One region of the Streptomyces sp. CS113 genome, then DNA from elsewhere that is predicted to be linked to it. Evidence: riboswitches for the same ligand, from Rfam matches in the RefSeq annotation. Region 1 holds a riboswitch; the other holds the start of a gene.
The links. Region 1 has a riboswitch for cobalamin ahead of B9W62_RS09385 (ABC transporter substrate-binding protein). Riboswitches for the same ligand answer to the same signal wherever they lie in the genome.
Positions count from the first base shown of each region.

Region 1 (3,199 bases):
GCCGCTGCCGCGACCACCGGCGTCGCTGCGCGTGAGGCCGGCATGGCCTCCGGCCTGATGAACAGCTCCCGCCAACTCGGCGGCTCCATCGGCCTGGCTGCCCTGGCCACCATTGCCGCGCTTCACACCGGCACAGCCACCGGCCCCGCCGCGCTCAACGACGGCTACGCCCTGGGCCTGGCCGTCGCCGCCGCCGTCTTCGTGCTCGCGGCGGTCGTGGCGATCGGTGTGCTGCCGCGCCGCCGGCCCGTCACACCTCTCCCGCAATCCACCGCCCCCGAAGAGAACCAGCTGGAAGGAACACCGTCATGAAAACCACCACCGTCGACCTGTTCGCCTCGGCGCTGCACTTCCACCCCGACGGCGACGTCCGAGCCACCGAACGGCAGATGACGAGCAACGGCTCCGGCGCCTGGCAGATCGCCACGTTCCACGTGGAGACCGACGCCGACGTTCACGCCGACCACTGGGAGATGCACCCGGAGGCCGAGGAAGCCGTGTGCTGTCTGGCCGGCGGCGTCCGCCTCCACTTCCGTCCCAACGGGCCCGGCGAGGCCGAGGAGATGGTGCAGTTGCAGGAAGGCACCGCCGTGATCGTCCCCCGCGGTCGCTGGCACCGCCTGGAACTGGACGCCCCCAGCGACCTGATGTCGATCACTCTTCGCAACGGCACCCGCCTCGAAAAGCGAACCGACACCCTCTGAGCGGACGGTGGCCCGGCCAGGCCGGGGACGATCCCGTGCGGGGCGGCGCCGACGGACGCCGACGAGGCACGGGCTTCGTACGGATTCCCCGTCCTCCTCCCTCCCTCCCCCGGCTCTCCGTCCGCGGGGTCAGAAGGCCCTACGCCGTCGCGGCGGCGTGATGGCGTACAGGTCGAGGATGTCCGGCCGCGGCGCGACGCCCGGTCCGCCGGCGCGTGCCCAGGCGGCGATGTCCTCGGTCGCGTCCGGGTCGTTGACCAGCCCCAGCCACACGGGCCGGGCCCCGGCTGCCCGGCCCTCCGCGGAGGGCTGGACGACGACGACGTTGGCGTGGTCGCAGGCGTCGAGGCAGTCGGAGACGCGTACCGGTACCGCGGCGCGCAGGCGTTCGGTCTGGGCCGCGTGGTCGACTCCGGTCACCTTGGGGCTGCCGCAGCAGCAGTCGCGGCACACGACGACGCGGCAGGGCGCCGGGCCACCGGCCCCCGCTCCGGTCCTGGCGTCGTGGGTCGTTCGTCCGGTCGGCGTCGCGGGCATGGGTGCCGTCCCTCTCTCCGGGGAGATCCGCCCCGGTGGTCCGTCGAGGAGGCGACCGCGTGAGTCTCCTGGCTCTCGGGTCGCCGCCCGCCCCGGCCTTCCCACCCGCTGCCGGGCAGTGGCCTGTCGGGACGCGCTCGCCGATCACAGTGGCGGGACCGCGCCGGATTCTCACCGGCTTCCTCGTTCCGCCGTCGCCTTGTCGCCCGCCATCCTCCCACGGGACGGCGCTCACGGAACGGTGCGCCTGTCACCGGGTGTTCGCTTCGCCGCGGTGCCGCGGTGCCGCGGTGCCGCAGGTCCGCGGCGGAGCGGTGCCGCAGTGCCGCGGCGGAGCGGCGCCACGGCGGAGCGGCGCCACGAACTGCGCGGCGCGGCCCGGCCCCGCACGCCCGCCCTTTCGCCGTCGGCTCGGGGAACCGTAGGATCGCCTGGTCATCGCCGCGACGGGAGACAGGAAGCCGGTGCGAATCCGGCACGGTCCCGCCACTGTGACCGGGGAGCGCCCCTCCGACATGCCACTGCGCCGAGCGCGGGAAGGCGGAGGGAACGTCGATCCGGGAGTCAGGACACTGGTCCGTCGCGGGCCCGATCCGAGGAGCGCGGACTCCAGGAGGCTTCACGTGTCCCCCTTGTTCACCCCTGCCCGCACGCGCGGGCTCCTCCGTGCCACGGCCGCTGCCGTGGCTCTTTCGTCGGTGCTGCTGACCACCGGATGCGGTTCGTCCGACGAGGGCGGCGGGGACCCCAAGGCCACCGCCGCCGCGCCCGCGGGCTTCCCGGTCACCATCGACAACTGCGGCGTGCGGACGACCTACGACGAGCCGCCGTCGCGGGTGGTCACCATCCACCAGCACCCGGCGGAACTCATGCTCGCCCTCGGTCTGAAGGACCGCATGGTCGGCACGGCGTTCCCCGACTCCGCCGTCCTGCCCGAGCTGGAGAAGGACTACGCGGCGATACCCGAACTGGCGAAGAAGGAACCGTCGTTCGAGAGGATCCTGGACGCCGAACCCGACTTCGTCTACGGCGGCTACGGCAGCGCCTTCTCGGAGCACGAGGGCCGTTCCCGCACGGCGTTCGCCGACGCCGGCATCGACACCTACCTCAACCGCGAGTACTGCGGCAAGAAGCAAGTGACGATGGAGGACACCTACGAGGAGATCCGCACGGTCGGCAGGATCTTCGGTGTCCCGGACCGGGCGGAGGAGTTGGTCACCGACCTGCGACGCCGCGTCGGCAGGGCAGCCGCCGAGGTGGCGGGCGAGGCCGAGGTGCCCGTCTTCGTCTACGACAGTGGCGACAAGAGCGCCTTCACCGCGGGCGGCAAGGGCCTGGGCACCGACCTGATCCGGCTGGCCGGCGGCGAGAACGTCTTCGCCGACCTGGACGACGTCTTCGGCGACGTCTCCTGGGAGCAGGTCGTCGAGCGCAAGCCGGAAGTCATCGCCGTCTACGACTACGCCGGCGCCGGAAGCGTCGAGGAGAAGAAGAGGTTCCTGCTAGCCCAGCCGGCGCTCGCCGACGTACCCGCCATCAGGAACAAGCGGTTCGTCGTCCTGCCGCTGACCGCGACGCTGGTCGGCATCCGCTCGGCCTACGCGGTCGACGGCCTGGCCCGCGGACTGCACCCCGAGAGCTTCCGGTGACCCGGGCCGCCACCGGCACGTCCGCCGAAGGGACGGTGCGGGGGCGGGAGTCCACCGGATCAGGACGGGGCCGTACGCGGCTCGGCGTCACGCTGCTGGTACTCACCGCCCTGCTCGTCGTCTCCGCGACGGCGGGCCTCGCGATCGGCTCCGTGCACGTGCCGCCGGGCCAGGTGTGGGGCATCGTGACGCACGCGCTGGGCGCCGGCCGGCAGGAGCCGGACTGGTCACGGGCCCGGGAGACCATCGTGGTGGACGTACGGGCGCCGCGGGTGCTGCTCGGTGCGGTCACCGGCGCGGGACTCGCGG
Region 1 is NZ_KZ195574.1:2,176,936-2,180,134, forward strand. It holds gene B9W62_RS09370 (MFS transporter) at 1-312, shown strand, start outside; gene B9W62_RS09375 (cupin domain-containing protein) at 309-704, shown strand; gene B9W62_RS09380 (hypothetical protein) at 834-1,241, opposite strand; cobalamin riboswitch at 1,303-1,429, opposite strand; cobalamin riboswitch at 1,695-1,816, shown strand; gene B9W62_RS09385 (ABC transporter substrate-binding protein) at 1,865-2,890, shown strand; gene B9W62_RS09390 (FecCD family ABC transporter permease) at 2,926-3,199, shown strand, end outside.

Region 2 (3,199 bases), 4.5 Mb from region 1:
CGGGCCGGTCAGATCGCCTCCGCCGGTCTGGTCTCGCTGGCCCACGGCACCAACGACGCCCAGAAGACCATGGGCATCATCACCCTCGCCCTGATCGCCGGCGGCTCGCTCGCCCCCGACTCCGACCCGCCCGTGTGGGTCATCCTGGGTGCGGGCCTGGCCATCGCGCTCGGCACCTACCTGGGCGGCTGGCGCATCATCCGCACCATGGGCAAGGGCCTGACCGACCTCCAGCCGCAGCAGGGCTTCGCCGCCCAGACCAGTGCCGCCACGGTCATCCTGGCCTCCTCCCATCTCGGCTTCTCGCTGTCCACCACGCACTCGGTCTCCGGTGCGGTGATGGGCGCGGGCCTCGGCCGCAAGGGCGGCGTGGTCCGGTGGTCCACGGCCACCCGGATGTTCATCGCCTGGGGCCTGACGCTGCCCGCCGCGGCCCTGGTCGCCGCGCTCGCCGAGTGGGTCTGCCGCCTCGGCGACTGGGGCACGGCCCTCGTCGCGGTGTTCCTGGTCGCGTCCAGCTTCGCGATCTGGCGGATCTCGCGCCGCGAGGTCGTCGACCACACCAACGTCGTCGACGACGACCCGGTGGGCGCCGCCGAACCGGCCGGTGTGGTCACCACGGCGATGGCCGCGGTGTCGCCGCCCCCGGCGGGTGTGACCGAGGACCTGGCGGCCACCGTCCCGGCCCCGGCCACCACGCCGGACCCCAAGGCCCCGTCGGCCGCCACCACCGTCTGAACCCGCGTCCCGGGTACGAAGGAAGCGAACCTCCATGAGCATCGACTGGGCAGCCCTGGGCTCCGTCTTCGGCGTCAGCCTCGTGGCCACGGTGGCCCTGGTGGGCCTGTTCACCCTCGGCATCGTCGGCCTCTCCCGCCAGGAGCGGGCCGCCGCCGAGGGCGGCTCCGCGGCCCTCGCGGTCACCGGTGCGTACGCCTGCTTCGCGGCCTGCACGGCGGCGGTGGGCTACGGCATCTATCTGATCGTCGCCTGAGCGCCGCCCGGTTCACGGGCGCACTCGCCGGGGCGGGGCGCGGAACGGACTCGAACCGTTCCGCGCCCCGCCCCTTCGCGTGCCGGCGCACACCACTCGTGTGTGGGCCTTCGCACACTCCCCCGTCGCAGGTCAACGCCAGGTTGACGGGTGTTCGCGGGCCGTGGTGGACTTCCGGAGCCATCTACGGCGGCAGGAGAGGAAGCCCGGTGCGAATCCGGCGCGGTCCCGCCACTGTGACCGGGGAACAGGAACCCCCGGGAGCCAGGAACTCTCACCGCCGGACTCTTCGAACCAGGGCGTGGACACCCTGAGTGAGGACATGACGCGATGCCCGGCTGCCGCCACCGCTCGAGCCCGACACCCCGTACCCGGTGCTTCCCCGACCGTGTGACCGGCTGAACCCGTGCGTGCCGGACGCGTCTTCGCGTACGGCGCCGCCGCCGGCCTCCTCGGCGACCTCCTCCTCGGCGACCCGCGCCGGGGACACCCGGTCGCCGCGTTCGGCCGTGCCGCGGGCGCCGTGGAACGGGTGCTGTGGCGGGACCACCGGGGCTGGGGCGCCCTGCACACCGCCGTGTGCGCCGGGGGCGCCGCCGCGATCGGTACGGTCGCCGCGCACGCCGTACGCCGCTCCCCCGCCGCCCGCGTCGCGCTGACCGGCGCGGCCACCTGGGCCGTCGTCGGCGGCACCTCGCTGGCCCGCGAGGCCGCCGCGATCGGCCGGGCCCTGGACGCCGGGGACGTCGAGGCGGCGCGGGCGCGGCTGCCGCACCTGTGCGGGCGGGACCCGCAGGCGCTGGACGCCGACGGCGTCGCCAGGGCCGTCGTCGAGTCCGTCGCCGAGAACACCTCGGACGCGGTCGTGGGCGCCCTGGTGTGGGGCGCCGTGGCGGGTGTGCCAGGACTGCTCGGCTTCCGGGCCGTCAACACGCTGGACGCCATGGTCGGCCACAAGTCGCCCCGGTACCGCCGCTACGGCTGGGCCTCGGCCCGCCTGGACGACCTCGCGGGCTGGCCGGGCGCCCGGCTGACCGCCGTCCTGACCACCGTCGCCGGGGGCGATCCGCGGGGCGCCGTACGGGCCTGGCGTGCGGACGCCGCACAGCATCCGAGTCCCAACGCCGGGCCCGTGGAGGCCTCGTTCGCCGGCGCCCTGGGCGTCCGGCTCGGCGGGACGCTCTCCTACGGCGGGCGGGTCGAGCACCGGCCCGTCCTCAACGGCGCCGCGGGACGCGCCGTCCGGGCCGGTTCGGGCGACATCGACCGGGCGGTACGGCTCTCCCGGCGCGTGGGCTGGCTGGCGCTGGGCGTGTGCGCCGGCGCACGACTGCTCGCGCGCGGAGCCTCCGCCGCCGCGGCGGAGCGGGACGTCACGAAGGGACGTACGTCATGAACGGTGGCCTGCTCGTCGCCGGCACCACCTCCGACGCCGGCAAGAGCGTCGTCACCGCCGGGATCTGCCGCTGGCTGGTGCGTCAGGGCGTCAAGGTCGCGCCCTTCAAGGCGCAGAACATGTCGCTGAACTCCTTCGTGACCCGCGAGGGCGCGGAGATCGGGCGGGCCCAGGCCATGCAGGCCCAGGCCTGCCGGGTGGAGCCCACCGCGCACATGAACCCGGTGCTGCTCAAGCCCGGCGGGGAGCGCAGCAGCCAGGTGGTGCTGCTCGGCAGGCCGGTCGGCGAGATGAGCGCCCGGGGCTACCACGGCGGGCGCCAGGCGCGGCTGCTCGGCACGGTGCTGGACTCGCTCGCCGAACTGCGCGCCACGTACGACGCGGTGATCTGCGAGGGGGCGGGCAGCCCGGCCGAGATCAACCTGCGCCGCACCGACATCGTGAACATGGGGATCGCCCGGGGCGCCCGACTGCCCGTCCTCGTCGTCGGCGACATCGACCGCGGGGGCGTCTTCGCCTCGTTCTTCGGCACGGTGGCGCTGCTGGCGCCCGAGGACCAGGCGCTGGTCGCCGGGTTCCTGGTGAACAAGTTCCGGGGTGATGTGTCGCTCCTGGAGCCCGGGTTGGAGATGCTGCACGGCCTCACCGGGCGGCACACGTACGGCGTGCTGCCCTTCCGGCACGGGCTCGGCATCGACGAGGAGGACGGTCTGCGGGTCTCGCTGCGCGGGACCGTGCGGGAGTCGGTGGTCGCGCCGCCGGTCGGCGAGGACGTGCTGCGGGTCGCGGTCTGCGCGGTCCCGCTGATG
Region 2 is NZ_KZ195574.1:6,659,342-6,662,540, reverse strand. It holds gene pitH (low-affinity phosphate transporter PitH) at 1-738, shown strand, start outside; gene B9W62_RS29880 (hypothetical protein) at 773-994, shown strand; cobalamin riboswitch at 1,144-1,289, shown strand; gene B9W62_RS29875 (cobalamin biosynthesis protein) at 1,401-2,390, shown strand; gene B9W62_RS29870 (cobyric acid synthase) at 2,387-3,199, shown strand, end outside.
Region 2: it holds a riboswitch for cobalamin, as region 1 does, so the genes downstream of both, B9W62_RS29875 (cobalamin biosynthesis protein) here and B9W62_RS09385 (ABC transporter substrate-binding protein) in region 1, are expected to answer to the same signal.